Regions from separate parts of the Virgibacillus dokdonensis genome, predicted to be linked through region 2. Evidence: predicted binding sites of a transcription regulator. Region 2 holds the regulator's gene; each other region holds the start of a gene.
The links. Region 2 encodes Rex, which represses fermentation and respiration genes when NADH is low (regulators of the CRP and FNR family bind a similar motif). Its sites were predicted from a motif close to TTGTGAAATATTTCACAA; they were not measured.

Region 1: a site for Rex is predicted at 2,676-2,693, ahead of adhE (bifunctional acetaldehyde-CoA/alcohol dehydrogenase). Genes of this name have one in related genera too.
Region 3: a site for Rex is predicted at 2,173-2,190, ahead of arcA (arginine deiminase). Genes of this name have one in related genera too.

The regions. Positions count from the first base shown of each region.
Region 1 covers NZ_LT745763.1:1,488,203-1,493,864, reverse strand. Annotated here, with positions in the region: gene leuS (leucine--tRNA ligase) at 1-1,100, opposite strand, end outside; T-box leader at 1,228-1,447, opposite strand; gene mnmM (tRNA 5-(aminomethyl)-2-thiouridylate-methyltransferase MnmM) at 1,550-2,146, shown strand; gene adhE (bifunctional acetaldehyde-CoA/alcohol dehydrogenase) at 2,712-5,309, shown strand; gene B2C77_RS08470 (tetraprenyl-beta-curcumene synthase family protein) at 5,391-5,662, opposite strand, start outside.
Region 2 covers NZ_LT745763.1:474,145-479,806, reverse strand. Annotated here, with positions in the region: gene groL (chaperonin GroEL) at 1-762, opposite strand, end outside; gene groES (co-chaperone GroES) at 822-1,106, opposite strand; gene B2C77_RS04005 (CPBP family intramembrane glutamic endopeptidase) at 1,934-2,638, shown strand; gene B2C77_RS04000 (YdiK family protein) at 2,772-2,972, shown strand; gene B2C77_RS03995 (redox-sensing transcriptional repressor Rex) at 3,404-4,066, opposite strand; gene B2C77_RS03990 (ABC-F family ATP-binding cassette domain-containing protein) at 4,414-5,662, shown strand, end outside.
Region 3 covers NZ_LT745762.1:38,125-43,786, reverse strand. Annotated here, with positions in the region: gene argS (arginine--tRNA ligase) at 219-1,886, shown strand; gene arcA (arginine deiminase) at 2,349-3,581, shown strand; gene argF (ornithine carbamoyltransferase) at 3,711-4,727, shown strand; gene arcD (arginine-ornithine antiporter) at 4,775-5,662, shown strand, end outside.

The DNA.
Region 1 (5,662 bases), 1.0 Mb from region 2:
TTTGTAATGTCTCCGCCTGCAACAACCTCAACAATAGGGAGTTCAAATTTAGTAGCAAATTCGTAGTCTCTTTCATCATGTGCTGGAACAGCCATAATTGCACCTGAACCGTAACTCATTAATACATAATCCGCAATCCAGATTGGCATTTTCTCTCCATTCACAGGATTAATAGCATATGACCCTGTAAAAACACCTGTTTTTTCTTTCGATAATTCTGTTCTTTCTAAGTCTGACTTCGTTGCGATCTCATGAATATACTTTTCAACATTATCTTTTTGCTTGTCTGTTACAATTTTCTTTACCAAAGGGTGCTCAGGTGCTAAAACAGCATAGGTTGCGCCAAATAGTGTATCTGGTCTAGTTGTAAAAACAGTAAACGCTTCATTCAATGACTCAATTTCAAAGCTAACTTCAGCACCTTCTGATCTGCCGATCCAATTTCGTTGCATATCCTTTAAACTCTCTGGCCAATCCAATTCTTCCAAATCTTCTAAAAGACGATCTGCATAGGCAGTGATTCGTAGCATCCATTGTTTCATTGGCTTACGAATAACAGGGTGCCCTCCACGCTCGCTTTTTCCATCAATTACTTCTTCATTCGCTAATACCGTGCCTAAAGCAGGGCACCAATTTACAGGTACTTCATCCATATATGCTAACCCGTGTTCATACATTTTTATAAATATCCATTGTGTCCACTTATAATAGTTAGGATCTGTAGTATTAACTTCCCGATCCCAATCATAAGAAAAGCCGAGAGCTTGAATTTGTCGCTTAAATATATTTATATTTTTATCCGTAAATGCTGCCGGGCTATTTCCCGTATCAATTGCATACTGTTCAGCAGGGAGTCCAAACGCATCCCACCCCATTGGATGCAACACCTCATAACCTTGCATTCGCTTCATTCTCGATATAATATCTGTAGCTGTGTATCCTTCTGGATGCCCCACATGTAAGCCAGCCCCAGATGGATACGGGAACATATCCAACGCGTAAAACTTTTCTTTTTCTGAAAACGTATTTGTTTTAAATGTTTTATTTTCCAACCAGTATGTTTGCCATTTTTTCTCCATTTGCTGATGATGGTAACTCATGTTTTTTCCTCCTATTATTTTAAAATATCTAGATACATTACATTTCAGCTTAAACTGAACATAGCCATTTCAAAAGGTACTATTTATATAAAAATAAAAAAAGCATCACGTTCCCTCCTAATTTTATAGAAGGGACGAGATGCTTTCACCCGCGGTACCACCCATTTTAATGCTCATCAGCATTCACTTGAAATCCGTAACGAGGACATACGTCAGAAACTACTCTGCAATTTTCGCTCCTGCAACAGCTCAAGGTGAGTTCATAAATAAACCAGGGACAATTTCCACCTACCATTGCCTCTCTATTCCTGAAGTGATTTACTACTATTCCTTGGCATTGTCATTATCTTGTTATATCGAATTGTAATGAATTATTTTATCTTTGTCAAGACAACATGTAACTTCATCTGCTAAAATAAGTAGTAATAATTTTGGCAAAGGAGATAATCATGTTACACGGAATTTTGCACTATGCGCATTATTTATTAGAATCCACTATTGAAAAAAACGAAACTGTCATTGACGCAACTTGCGGAAACGGTCAAGATACGCTGTTTTTAAGTAATGTCGTTGGTAAAAATGGCCACGTTTTAGCATTTGATATTCAAGAGCAAGCAATTCAAACAACTAGACAGTTAATGCAAGAGAATCAAAAACAGAATGTATCTATTATTCATGATAGCCATGAACATTTAGAAAAATACTTACCTACAAAAGAAATGTTAGTTGGAGGAGCAGTATTTAACCTTGGTTACCTGCCTAGAAGCGATAAAACCATTATCACCAATGCTAATTCCACCATTATGGCCATCAACAAAATATTACATTTTCTAAAACCAAACGGCTTGATTGTCATCGTTGTCTATTACGGTCATGAAGGAGGACATGAAGAAAAAGAAGCTGTTTTAAAACATGTAATGCAGTTGAGCCAACGCTCCTATCATGTGTTGCAATATCGGTTTATTAATCAAAGAAATAATCCACCATTTATTATCGCTATCGAAAAAAAAGGGAATGGCTTCACTAAAAGAAAATTGTCATTTTAGTTTGCTTATTTAAAAGAAAATAAAAACTTGGGTTATTGTCAAGTCATTATGGAGAATCAATCCTTCATTTTGCTTATTTTAAACTTTAAAACTCTATGCTTTCCTATAATATAAAAATACACCTGTAAACCCCATTTAGGTTTGAAATATATAACGAAAACGAATGGCTGTAAGACTCCTACTTCAAATTTTGAAAGCCAAATTAGAAAAAAGTTTGAAGCGGGAGACACAGCCCCCCTAACTCGCAAGAGCCTTTAGGTACAAACAAGTCTTTGGAATAAAAGAACTCGCTAATAAGATTTACTTTGATATTAGATTAAATGAAGTCTCCTCTTATTGAAAATATCAACACTTTTAATTGCACAATAAAAAGCCCTCTGTTCACAAAAAATACATAATACTAACAAACCAACCTTGTAATCGTTTACTTGTTATAGTACAACGTTTCCAACAAAAAAAGTTTGCTCATTATTTCACAAAAGGTATGGAAATTTATAAAAAACCGTTATATAATGAAGGTGTAAAAAGATTGCTCAGTATTTCACAAACCAAGGAGGGTCCTATTATGACTGAGAAAACAAAAGGAACTGTAGAGCTAGTTTCCACTAAAATTAATCAACTAATCTCCCAAGCAGAAGAGTCCTTGGAAGGTTTAAAACAGCTAGATCAAGAAGCGATTAATACGATTGTAAAAGAAATGGCGTTAGCAGGTCTTGATCAGCATATGCCTTTAGCTAAACTGGCCATTGAAGAAACAGGTCGTGGCGTCTTTGAAGATAAAGCTATTAAAAACATCTTTGCAACAGAATATATTTATCATAACATTAAATACGATAAAACTGTTGGAATTATTCATGAGGATGAGCAAGAAGGAATGGTTGAAATTGCTGAACCAGCTGGGGTAATCTGTGGTATAACACCAGTTACAAACCCAACATCAACAACCATGTTTAAATCACTTATTTCCATTAAAACGAGAAACCCAATTATTTTCGCTTTCCACCCTTCTGCTCAAAAATGTAGCAGTCAGGCAGCAAAAGTATTACTTGATGCCGCGGTAAAAGCAGGTGCACCTAAAAACTGTATTCAGTGGATAGAAACACCTTCTGTTGAAGCAACGAAAACATTAATGAATCATGACGGCGTATCACTTATACTTGCTACTGGTGGTTCAGGAATGGTGAAATCAGCGTATAGTTCTGGAAAGCCAGCCCTCGGTGTTGGTCCAGGAAATGTACCATGTTATATAGAAAAAACCGCACAAATAAAGCGCGCTGTCAATGATCTCATTTTATCCAAAACATTTGATAACGGAATGATTTGTGCCTCTGAACAAGCGGTTATTATTGATAAAGAAATATATGACACGGTAAAACATGAAATGGTAGCTAATAATTGTCATTTCCTAACAGAAGCAGAAAGAAAAAAAGTGGAAAAACTGGTTATAAATCCTACAACTTGTGCAGTAAATGCGGATATTGTTGGTAAACCAGCATATGAAATTGCTAAGATGGCAGGAGTAAATGTGGCCAAAAACACTAAAATTTTACTTGCTGAAATTGAAGGCGTTGGACCAGAATATCCGTTATCTCGAGAAAAATTAAGTCCTGTATTAGCTTGTTATAAAGTAAATAGCACAGAAGAAGGGTTTAAGCGTGCTGATGAAATGCTACACTTTGGGGGTCTAGGACATTCAGCAGTCATTCATTCTACTGACCAAGAGGTTATAGAAGCCTTTTCTCTAAAGATGAAAGCAGGGAGACTAATTGTAAATTCACCATCTTCTCAAGGGGGAATCGGCGATATTTATAACAACCATATGCCTTCCCTTACATTAGGATGTGGAACTTATGGCGGAAACTCCGTATCAACAAACGTCGGAACAATCAATTTAATGAATATTAAAAAAGTGGCTCGGAGGAGAAATAATATGCAATGGTTTAAACTACCTCCTAAAATCTATTTTGAAAAAAATGCAATTCAATATTTAGAAAAAATGCCTGACATCTCTAAAGCATTTATTGTAACTGATCCGATGATGGTAGAATTAGGTTATGTAGATAAAGCTCTCTACTATTTACGTAAACGTGCTGATTATGTCCATTGTGAAATTTTTTCAGATGTCGAAGCTGATCCATCTATTGAAACCATTCGCAAAGGTACTGCGTTAATGCAAAAGTTTGAACCAGATGTTATTATCGCTATTGGTGGTGGATCTCCAATGGATGCTGCTAAAGCCATGTGGTTATTCTACGAGCATCCAGATGCTGATTTTAACGCTCTAAAACAGAAATTCATGGACATTCGTAAACGTATCGTAAAATACCCGAAATTAGGAAGACTAGCTCAATTGGTATGTGTGCCAACAACGTCAGGAACAGGTTCTGAAGTAACATCATTTACAGTGGTTACCGATAAAAAATCAGATACAAAATACCCGCTAGCAGATTATGAAATGACACCAAATGTTGCTATAGTTGATCCACAATTTGTCATGTCTGTGCCAAAACAAGTAACAGCTGATACTGGTATGGACGTATTAACACACGCCATTGAAGCTTATGTGTCCAATTTGGCAAACGATTATACTGACGCGCTTGCAATTAAAGCAGTTCAATTAGTTTTTGAATACTTGCCAAAAGCATATCATAACGGAAATGATGAGTTAGCTAGAGAAAAAATGCATAATGCTTCAACAATTGCTGGAATGGCATTCTCCAATGCGTTCTTAGGCATTAATCACTCTTTAGCTCATAAACTAGGTGCAGCGTTCAACATTGCACATGGTAGAGCTAATACGATATTACTACCACATGTTATCCGTTACAATGCTAAAAAACCAGAAAAATTTGCTACGTTCCCTAAATACGCATACTTTATAGCAGATGAGCGTTATGCAGAAATCGCAAAAGCGCTAGGGCTTCCAGCAAGAACGGTGGAAGAAGGAGTAGAAAGTTTAGTACAAGCTATTATTAAACTTGCTAAAGAACTAAATATCCCAATGAGCATTAAAGACACAGGTGTAAACAAACAAGCATTTGAAGCAAAAGTAGATAAACTTGCTGAATTAGCTTTTGAAGACCAATGTACAACAGCAAACCCGAAATTGCCTTTAATTACTGAACTGGCAACTATATACCGTGACGCATATAAAGGAATATAAAAACCTTATAACATGATTTCCGTTTATATTGATTTACTGTTCTACCCTACCCAAGATCAGTAAAACTGTACAGAACCGTTGTTACTTATGTGTAACAGCGGTTCTTTGTAGTTTAAACAGTTTAAGAAAATAATACATTCTTGTATTGCGATGAAAAAAAATAGAAGGATATCCAGCCGTTTGAAAAAGTAGTCGCTTCAAACGTTTGGAATTAGGGATATGTCCCACTTTATTGTCCCCTAAGTATAATCCGATTAATCCTTGTACAACCATTACATGGAATTTCGAGTTAGGTATAGTAACTGCATATAATTTTGCTTGCTCACAAAAGTATTTGAATCGTTCATGCATGA
Region 2 (5,662 bases):
GCCTTCTACATCTTCAGCGATCATCAATAAAGGTTTACCTTGCTGAACAACTTGCTCTAGTACAGGCAATACTTCTTGAATGTTACCGATTTTCTTATCTGTAATTAGAATGTATGGATCTTCTAAAACAGCTTCCATTTTGTCTTGGTCTGTTACCATGTATGGAGAAGCATATCCACGGTCAAATTGCATACCTTCTACTACTTCTAACTCTGTGTTAAAACCTTTTGATTCTTCAATGGTAATAACACCATCGTTACCAACACGTTCCATTGCTTCAGAAATAAGGTTACCTACTTCTGCATCATCAGAAGAAACTGCTGCTACTTGAGCGATAGATTCTTTGCTTTCGATTGGCTTGGAAATCGTTTTTAGTTCATTTACTGCTACTTCAACAGCCTTTTCGATTCCACGACGAACACCAACAGGGTTAGCTCCAGAAGCAACGTTTTTCAACCCTTCACGAATCATGGATTGAGCGAGTACAGTTGCTGTGGTTGTACCGTCACCAGCAACATCATTTGTTTTAGAAGCAACTTCAGATACGAGTTGTGCACCCATATTTTCAAACTGATCTTCAAGCTCAATTTCTTTTGCAATCGTAACACCATCATTCGTAATAAGCGGTGAACCGAATTTTTTATCTAATACAACGTTACGTCCTTTAGGTCCTAATGTAACTTTTACCGCATCCGCTAATGTATCTACACCACGTAGCATTGCGCGACGTGCTTCTTCACTAAACTTAATTTCTTTAGCCATCGATAAATCCTCCTTTTATTGTTCAAGTTACCTATTATTTATCTATTCTTATATCGAGATTAGCTTACTACAGCCAGGATGTCATTTTCACGAAGAATTAAGTATTCTTTGCCTTCGTATTTCACTTCCGTACCGGCAAATTTTGAAAAGATGATACGGTCTCCTTCAGCCACTTCTAAGGCAACCTTTTCATTTTTTTCTGTTACACGCCCAGAACCAACTGCAACTACTGTACCTTCCTGTGGTTTCTCCTGTGCAGAGTCAGGAAGTACGATACCGCTTGCAGTTTTTTCTTCTTGTTCAACAAGCTCGATAACAACGCGATCTCCTAGTGGTTTAATCATGTGTAGAAAGCCTCCTTAATTCTATTCTTATATTTTTATTAGCACTCGAATCAAGTGAGTGCTAATTCCAATTATTATAATAAATAATTCCGGAGAAAATTGCAAGTAGGAAAGCATAATTTTTTAGAAAAACTTGGCTTTTCGCCTAATCTGTATGGCAAAAGCTATTGTTTTCTTACAGTGTAAAATAACATACACATAAGAGAGCAAGAGAATTCATACATCATCAATCTTTCTGTTATATAGAAATTACGAATATATGATAAAATAACATGTACATTCTATGTTATCGTTACTCATTGTGATAATTCAAATATAAATACTTCAAAATACGTATTATTTCTCATGCGTTAAAATACGGTTCTAACAATAAGGTTTTCTCCATCCCTCTTGTATTTCCAAGAAAATTTGATTCATTGAAATACAGTTTTTCCTGACCTAATAAAGATATGGGGACACTTTATGAATGAATTTACATGAAGTATATCTATTCCCCCACACGTGACATAAAGGGAATATATGATACGGGCAGATCATTTATTATTGAACATGAAGCCATTTTTTACGGAGAATATCATTTTTCTCATACGAAAAACTTAAAATAATATACGTAAAGATAAAAATAGAAATGTATAGGATCATTGAGGAAAAAAAATCTTTATGGCGAAAAAGCACCGTCGTTGCTTTTACACTATAAACCAAAAAATCCTCTACGATCCTAGTATTAGAAAAACTGGGCTTACCGCCAGTTCTTTTTAGCGGAAGCCGTGGTTTTCCTTCTACTTAAACCTTTAAACTTTTAGTACAAGAAAAGGAGTCGTTGTACGTTGCCAAAAAGATATTGGTGGGTTATTATTAGCTACATTATTACACAATTTTCGGTTATATTAACTGGGAGTATCGTCTATACCGCATTTCCTGTTTCCAAATTAGAGGCATCCATTTATGGAGGGGTAATTAGTTTTCTATTAGGTCTTATTGTTGTACTACTATTAATGCGACCCGACTTGAAACAAGGATTACAACAGCGCGACGGTGCATCAATTTGGGGTATCATTACTTGGTCTATTTTAGGTACATTTATGGCTATATTTAGCCAAGGCATCGCAAATTTCATTCAGATAATGCTTCTAGGAATCGAACCCGGTTCAGAAAATACACAAGGAATAATGGCAATGGCTCGTGCTGTTCCTTTGTTTGTAATTATTCCAGTTTTGACTGCTCCTATTTTAGAAGAAATTATTTTTCGCAAAATTATATTTGGAAATCTATATAAACGAACGAATTTCTTTATTGCAGCGCTCATATCTGCGGCTCTTTTCGCGATTATTCATGGCGAACCACAACATATTTTAGTTTACGGAACAATGGGGCTTGTATTTGCTTACTTGTATGTGGAAACGAAACGAATTATCGTACCCATATTTGCTCACATGGCTATGAATGGACTAGTTGTTATTGCGCAATACAATCTTGATCCTGCAGAGATAGAAAAGCAACTAAACGAGCTACAAACCGTCCTTTTATCATAAGTTACCTTGCATACGCGCACGTCTATGCTACCATTAACTTATAGGATTTAATAAAAAACGTTACCAAATCTTTATGGTAAACGTTCTACTTACATGTAGTATGAAAAATAGGCTTTGGTTGGAGGCTTAAAATATGAAGATTTCTCCCAAAACAATGGGAATTATCTACCTTATTATGGGAGCATTTTTCACTTATGTTGCTATTTTAAGTGTAGACGAAACAATGTGGAATATAACAACAATGGTGTTAGCATTATTCGCCACACTGGAGACAGGTGTAGGCATCCGCTTAATCGCCATTCATATTCGACAAAAACGCAACAATAAAACATAAGATTCACAATTCGATACGCTCTATTAACATTTCAAACGCTTAAGAATGAAGCAATATGATTTTTAATTTTATTTGTTTATCCATTATGAGCTAGTGAGGAAGGAATTAAAGTAGATAGATATTGGAACTTTAGCTGATGACAGCTTTTTTGTACAGGGGAAGGTGAAGCCCCGACATGCACGAAGGCTCATTATGTATATCAGCACTCCCGTATCTTGTAAAGAGCTTGTTTATCTGATACTTTATCCTTTTCTATAATGTTAGAAAAACTTGGCTTGCCACCTAGTCTTATGGTGAAAAAACGCTGTCATTTTTCTTACACACTATAAACCTTGAAGCTTTTATACTTTCCTATAAGTACAAAAAATGATGTCTCCCCTTCAGGAAGCCATCATTTTTTGCGTGTTTTCCTCTTTTACACTTGAACTACCTCAATCCATGGGTACTTCCTCTTCTTCATCCTCTGTAATTAGAGGATAATGTTTTAAGAAATAAACTAATGCTTGTAACTCCACAGCTAGATCGATATGATGTACGCGGATATGCTTTGGTACAGTTATTCTTGCTGGCGTGAAATTGAGTATCCCTTCCACTCCCCTATTAACCAAATGATCAGCCATAGGTTGTGCCTCACTTCCAGGAATAGTCAATATGGCCACTTTAATATCACCCAATCTATCCTCTAATTCCTCTATATGATAAACAGGTACATCACTAACCATCGTGCCGACTTTTTCAGGGTTACTATCAAATGCCATTTTAATCGCAATATTATTATTCTTCATAAAATTATAATGTAAAAATGCAGTACCTAAATTCCCAACGCCTATTAGTGCAACCTCTGTTGTTTCATCTTGATCTAATGTTTTCCGAAAAAATTCAAGCAAATACTCCACATTATAACCGTACCCTTTTTTACCTAGAGCGCCAAAATAGGAAAAATCTCGGCGAATGGTAGCTGAATCTACTTTTACCGCATCACTTAATTCTTTAGAAGAAACACGCTTTTTCCCTTGATGATTTAAATTATTTATGAATCGATAATATAAAGGTAATCTTTTAGCAGTCGCTTGAGGTATTTTATTTTGCTCCATCATTTTATCATCCTCCACTTCAACTATTATATTTTAATTTTCTACAGCATGCTGTTACCAATTTCTTGACTTTACAGTTAAAAATTTTTCGTAACCTATTGTGTATCGCTTACATAATAAAGCGACTAAAAAAGTATCCTTTCCTCTTGATATAGATTTCGAGTTAAAACTGCATCAATACTTTTGATCCAACTTTCCTAACCTAGAATCATTCGGGGGATTTGGTTTTAATTACTAACTCTCTTTTATTTTAGCAGAAAACTGGAAATAAGTCGTGACTTAGTTCACAATTGTATTGATTGATTTTAGGAAAGTAAGATACACTAGAAGAGAGATGGGGGTATATTATGATACGAATGCAAATGAACGGTCTTTCAAAATCATTTGGTGCTGATGAAATTTTATCAAATATAAAGCTAGAAGTAAAAGACCATGATCGAATAGCTATCGTGGGAAGAAATGGCTCCGGAAAATCAACATTATTAAAAATAATGGCAGGGGAACTAAGTTATGACCAAGGTGAATTATTTATGCCTAAAGACCTTACTTTGGGTTACCTAGCTCAACATACTGCACTAGAGTCTGAAAAAACAATTTGGCAGGAGATGCTTACTGTTTTCCCTGAATTAACGAAACAAGAAAAACAACTGCGAATAATTGAAGAAAAGATGGAACAGGCAACAAGTTATACTTCTGAAGCCTATGAAAAACTATTGCATGATTATGACCGTTTACGTCACGCTTATGAACAAAATGGCGGATATACATATGAAGCGGATATAAAAGCGGTATTAACAGGGTTGAATTTTCATTTGTTTGACTATGATACACCTATTCAAACGCTAAGCGGCGGTCAAAAAACACGACTTTCATTAGGAAAGCTGCTATTAAAAAAACCACAATTACTCATTTTAGATGAACCGACCAACCATTTAGATATTGCAACGTTAAATTGGCTAGAAAGCTACATAAATAGTTATCCTGGTGCGATAGTAGTCGTTTCCCACGATCGTTACTTTCTAGATAAAACGGTATCTATTGTGTATGAAATAGCTCGCCATCAAACAAAGCGTTATGTCGGAACATATAGCAAGTATTTAGAGCAAAAAGCGCTTGATTTCGAAAGAGAGTGGAAAGAATACGAAAAGCAACAGACTGAAATCAAGAAAATGGAAGACTTTATTCAACGTAATATTGTACGAGCTTCAACTACAAAACGAGCACAAAGCAGAAGGAAACAACTAGATAAAATGGATAAAATAGACAAACCATTAGGGGATGAAGCCTCTGCTTCTTTCTCGTTTCAAGTAAGCCGCCGGAGTGGCAACGATGTGTTGAAAATAGATAATTTATTATTTCGATATCCGAATGAAGAAGAAAATTTATTCCAAAATGTACATTTGCAAATCAATCGCGGAGAAAGCGTGGCTCTAGTTGGTCCAAACGGAGTTGGGAAAACGACGCTACTAAAAATTGTGTTGGGAAAATTAAAAGCGATCCAAGGGACTGTACAGCTCGGAACAAACGTACAAATCGGCTACTATGACCAAGAACAAGCAAACTTAAACTCTTCTAAAACCGTGTTAATGGAATTAT
Region 3 (5,662 bases), on a different contig from region 2:
GAAGGCTAGGAAGGAGTAGCACTTTATTTTTTTTCGTTTAGATGGCTTTAGGTCATATCTTTGCACTATAGGAAAGTATGAAAGTTTAAAGGTTTATAGTATAAGAAAAACTACGCCTTTCACCATAAGGACTTGGAGACATTCTAAGTTTTTCTAATAAAAACAATGAGCGATTACATTTATATGTGATCTATTGAACAAATAGGGAGGGAAGGAAAATGAATATTCGACGGGAAGCGGAAGATGTAATAAGAAATGTAATACAGCAAGCGGTTTTAAAAACGGAGTGGATAGAGAGAATATCGGATGTTCCTCCAATTGTCTTAGAAAAGCCAAACAATGAACAGCACGGTGATTACGCAACGAATATTGCTATGCAACTGACAAAAATGGCAAAGCAATCGCCAAGGCAAATCGCCCAAGCTATTGTCGACCACATCGATGTAGCAGGTACATATATACGCAAGGTGGACATTGCTGGACCTGGTTTTATTAATATTTTTATGGACTATGATTATTTAACACCGTTAGTACCGTATATTTTGGAAGAACAAGCGGATTATGGCAAACATGATACGAAAGATTATCGTATTCAAATTGAGTTTGTTTCTGCCAATCCTACAGGGGATCTTCATTTAGGTCATGCTCGTGGTGCGAGTTATGGGGATGCGCTTGGTAACGTATTGGAAGCTGCTGGTTATCACGTCGAGCGAGAATATTATATCAATGATGCTGGTAATCAAATGCATAACCTTGCTTTATCAGTGGAAGCGCGGTATATGCAAGCGCTAGGACGAGAAGCGGAAATGCCAGCGGATGGCTATTACGGACAAGACATTATTGATATTGGGAAAAAATTAGCCGCAGATGAAGGCGATGTATGGTTGCACAAACCGAAAGAAGAGCGTTTAGCTTATTTTCGGCGCTACGGATTAGACTTTGAATTGAAAAAGATCGAGCATGATTTAAACCAATTTCGGGTGCCATTTGATCAATGGTTTTCGGAAATGTCTTTATATGAAAAGGGGAAAGTAGATCAAGCGCTCGATAAAATGCGCACATCTGGTGACATTTATGAACAGGATGGTGCTACATGGTTTCGGACGACAAAATATGGGGACGATAAAGATCGCGTCGTTATTAAATCAGATGGAAGCTACACGTATTTAGCGTCTGATATTGCTTATCATAACGATAAATTGGAGCGTGGCTTTGATCAGTTAATTAACGTATGGGGAGCGGATCATCATGGTTATGTTCCGCGAATGGAAGCGGCAATCCAAGCATTAGGGTATCCAAAAGGGAAGTTAGAGACGGAGATTATTCAAATGGTGAATTTATTTGAAGACGGCGAGCGAGTGAAAATGAGTAAGCGGTCTGGAAAGGCGCTAACACTAAGGCAACTGATGGAAGAAGTAGGCGTTGATGCCATGCGTTACATGATGAATACGCGCTCCTGTGATACGCATTTGGATTTTGATATAAATCTTGCTCGTTCCCAATCGAATGACAACCCGGTTTATTATGTACAATATGCGCATGCACGAATTTGTACGTTATTAGATAAGGCAGAAACAAATGGTTATGCTTATGAAAAGTATGACAGTTCTTTATTAAAACAAACGAGTGAAATAAACTTGTTAAAGCTATTAGCTACATTTCCGCAACTGGTGTTGGATGCTGCGGAGAAACGAATTCCGCATAAAATAACCCAGTATGCATTTGATGTAGCTTCTCAATTGCACAGTTTCTATAATGCAGAGAAAGTGTTAGATGAAAGTCAGTTAGAAGTAACGAAAGCAAGGCTAGCGTTGCTAGAAGCAGTTAAAATAACGCTTGGTAATGCGCTTCGTATGGTTGGTGTACATGCACCAGAAAAAATGTAAAACGTTATATAAATAGAAGCCGAACAATCATAAGATAATTGTTCGGCTATTTGTATTGTAAAAATATGTAGAAGCAAAACGAGGAGCTAGAAATGGATCGCTTGTGTTCGAGCGGAATTCGCTCCTGCTCGTTTGAAAATCGCCCGCCCTTGCGAGGCATTCGCTCCATTTAGTCCGAAAAACGCTCACCCCCACGCAGAATTCGCTCTCCCTAGCACGAAAAACGCTCGCCATCTCATCTACAGAACGAACGAGAGGGTGTAAGAACAAAATAACCACACGCTAAATGTGAATAAATTCACATTTAGCGTGTGGTTATCTCATACAAAAAATGTCGATATTTGCCAGAGAGGTAGAGAAAAATTTCATAATTATCCTGTAACCGCTTACGCATCAGGGAAAACGAAAGGAAATTAAGATAGATAGTGAAAGATAAAACATTTATTTTAGGAGGTCATTGAATTGAAACATCCATTACATGTTACGTCAGAAATTGGAGAATTACAAACGGTTTTATTACATCGGCCAGGTGAGGAAGTTGAAAATTTAACTCCTGAGTACTTACAACATTTGCTATTTGATGACATTCCATATTTACCTCTTATTCAAAAAGAACATGATTACTTTGCTCAAACATTACGCAATCGAGGAATAGAAGTGTTGTACCTTACAACTTTATTGACAGAAGCACTTCATACAGATGACTTAAAAAAGAAATTTGTGGCAGATGTGCTTAAGGAATCCAATTTAAGCATGAATGGTTCTTCGCAACAAATTGTTGATTATTTACTATCGTTTGAAACAGAAGCAATGGTTAAAAAAATAATGGCTGGTATTAGGAAATCAGAGATTCCAGTAAATAAAAAGACGCATTTGTATGAGTTATTAGATGACCATTATCCATTCTATTTAGACCCAATGCCGAATTTATATTTTACGAGGGATCCAGCAGCAACGATTGGCAATGGTTTAACGATTAATACGATGCGAGAAGTAGCTAGGAGGAGAGAATCCTTATTTATGAGCTACATTATTCATCATCATCCAAGATATGCGCAATATGATATTCCAATCTGGTTAGACAGAGACTACCCGCATCCAATCGAAGGTGGCGATGAGCTTGTGTTAAGCAAGGATACCGTTGCTATTGGAATTAGTGCTAGAACAGCGGCAAAATCTATTGAACGGTTAGCTGTCAACCTGTTTAAACGACAAGCAGATATGAAACGAGTCGTTGCTGTTGAAATACCAAAATCCAGAGCGTTCATGCATTTAGACACTGTTTTCACAATGGTGGATTACGATAAATTCACCATTCATCCAGAAATTCAAAATAAAAAAGGCGAAATGAATATTTATGTTCTTGAAAAAGGAAGAGATGAAGATACAGTCAAGATTACCCACAAAACGAATTTAATGGAGGCGTTGAAAGAGGCGCTAGGTTTGAAGGAAGTAACGTTAATTCCATGTGGTGGTGGGGATGTTATTGCGGCACCAAGAGAACAATGGAACGATGGATCGAACACATTGGCGATTGCACCAGGCGTCGTTGTCACATATGACCGAAACTATGTTTCCAATAAACTACTTCGCGAACATGGAATCGAAGTTATAGAGGTTATCAGTTCTGAATTATCTAGAGGGCGTGGCGGTCCGCGTTGTATGAGTATGCCACTTGTTCGTAAAGATATCTAAATCAATTCTAGGAGAAAAAAGAATAGGGATGAAACAGTTATTGTGAGATTTTGATCAAATGAATGTGGATAGAAGAAGGAACATCTTATCCATTTACCTTCTTCTACCCAACTACGAGGAGGAAGAAATATGGGGACAACTTTAACAAATCAATTAGCAGGTAGACATTTTTTAACATTAAAAGATTTTACAACAGAAGAAATTCACTATTTGCTTGATCTTGCTAGCGATCTTAAAGAAAAGAAAAACGCCGGCATCACGCATCGCTACATGGAGGGGCAAAATATTGCTTTATTATTTGAAAAACCGTCAACGAGAACGCGATGTGCTTTTACGGTTGCTTGTATCGACCTAGGAGCCCATCCAGAATACCTTGGAAAGAATGATATTCAATTTGGTAAGAAAGAGTCTGTTCGTGATACAGCTATTGTGCTAGGAAGAATGTTTGATGGTATCCAATTTCGAGGATTTGAACAAAGCACAGTTAATGGTCTAGCCGAACATTCGGGCGTACCAGTTTGGAATGGATTAACGAACCAATTTCATCCAACGCAAATTCTTGCTGATTTATTAACAATTAAAGAAAATATTGGTCATCTTAAAGGCGTAAAACTGGTCTATGTTGGTGATGGCAGAAACAATATGGGAAATAGCTTGCTAATTGGTGGTGCAAAAGTCGGTATGGATGTACGCATTTGTTCACCTGAAAGTTTGTTTCCTGAACAAGACGTCATTGCTTATGCCAAAGAAGTGTCTAAAGAGTCTGGTGGCAAAATAACAGTTACGTCGAACATTGATGAAGCAGTTTCGGGAGCTGACGTGATTTATACAGATGTCTGGGTGTCTATGGGAGAAGAAGACCAATTTAAAGAACGAATAGAATTACTGTCTCCTTATCAAGTAAATAAAAAAATGCTCGACAAAACAGGGAATAAGCAAGTGATGTTTTTGCACTGTTTACCAAGCTTTCATGATTTAGAGACGGAAGTAGGTAGAGAAATTTATGAAAAGTTTGGTCTTAAAGAAATGGAAGTAACAGATGAGGTCTTTCAAAGTGAAAATTCCTTTGTATTTGAAGAAGCAGAAAATAGGTTGCACACGATTAAAGCTGTGATGGCTGCGACAAACGGAAGTGTAAAAAGCTAAGAGGGAGAAACGTTTTTCTCCCTACTCTTTAAAAGAAGGTGAATAAAATGGGTGAAGACGATAAAAGGCTAAGTCTCGTTGCGTTGATTGCGCTTGTAGTTGGTTCCATGGTCGGTGGAGGCGCATTTAACTTAGCGGGAGATATTGCGCTTGGAGCCAATGCTGGTGCTGTCATTATCGGCTGGATTATAACTGGAATTGGGATTATAGCACTTGCTTTTGTCTTTCAAAATTTAACAATGAGAAAACCCGAACTTGACAGTGGTATATACAGCTATGCGAAAGATGGGTTTGGCACGTTTTTAGGTTTTAATAGTGCCTGGGGGTATTGGCTATCCGCTTGGTTAGGTAACGTAGCCTATGCGACGTTGGTATTCTCCTCCATTGGTTATTTTATCCCGGTATTTGAAGGAGGGCAAAATATAGCCAGTATACTAGGAGCATCAGTTGCTTTATGGCTCGTGCACTACCTGGTATTGCGAGGGATAAACTCTGCTGCATTTATTAACACAATTGCTACGATTGCAAAAGTAATCCCAATATTCCTGTTTCTTATCATTGCAATTATTGGATTCAAATGGGATACTTTTACATTTGAGTTTTGGGGAAGTGAAGGGTTTTCGTGGGGATCTGTTTCAGAACAAGTGAAAAGTACGATGCTTGTAACATTATGGGTGTTTATTGGTATTGAAGGCGCAGTTGTTATGTCCGGGCGGGCGAAAAATCGATCTGATGTAGGAAAAGCAACTGTCATTGGTTTGATCAGTGTCTTGCTTATTTATATTTTAATTTCTTTACTCTCCTTAGGAATTATGCCTAGAGAGGAGTTAGCCGCATTACCTAACCCAGCTATGGCTTACGTGATGGAAGAAATTGTCGGAAAATGGGGAGCCATTGTTATTAACCTCGGGCTAATCATTTCTGTTATGGGAGCA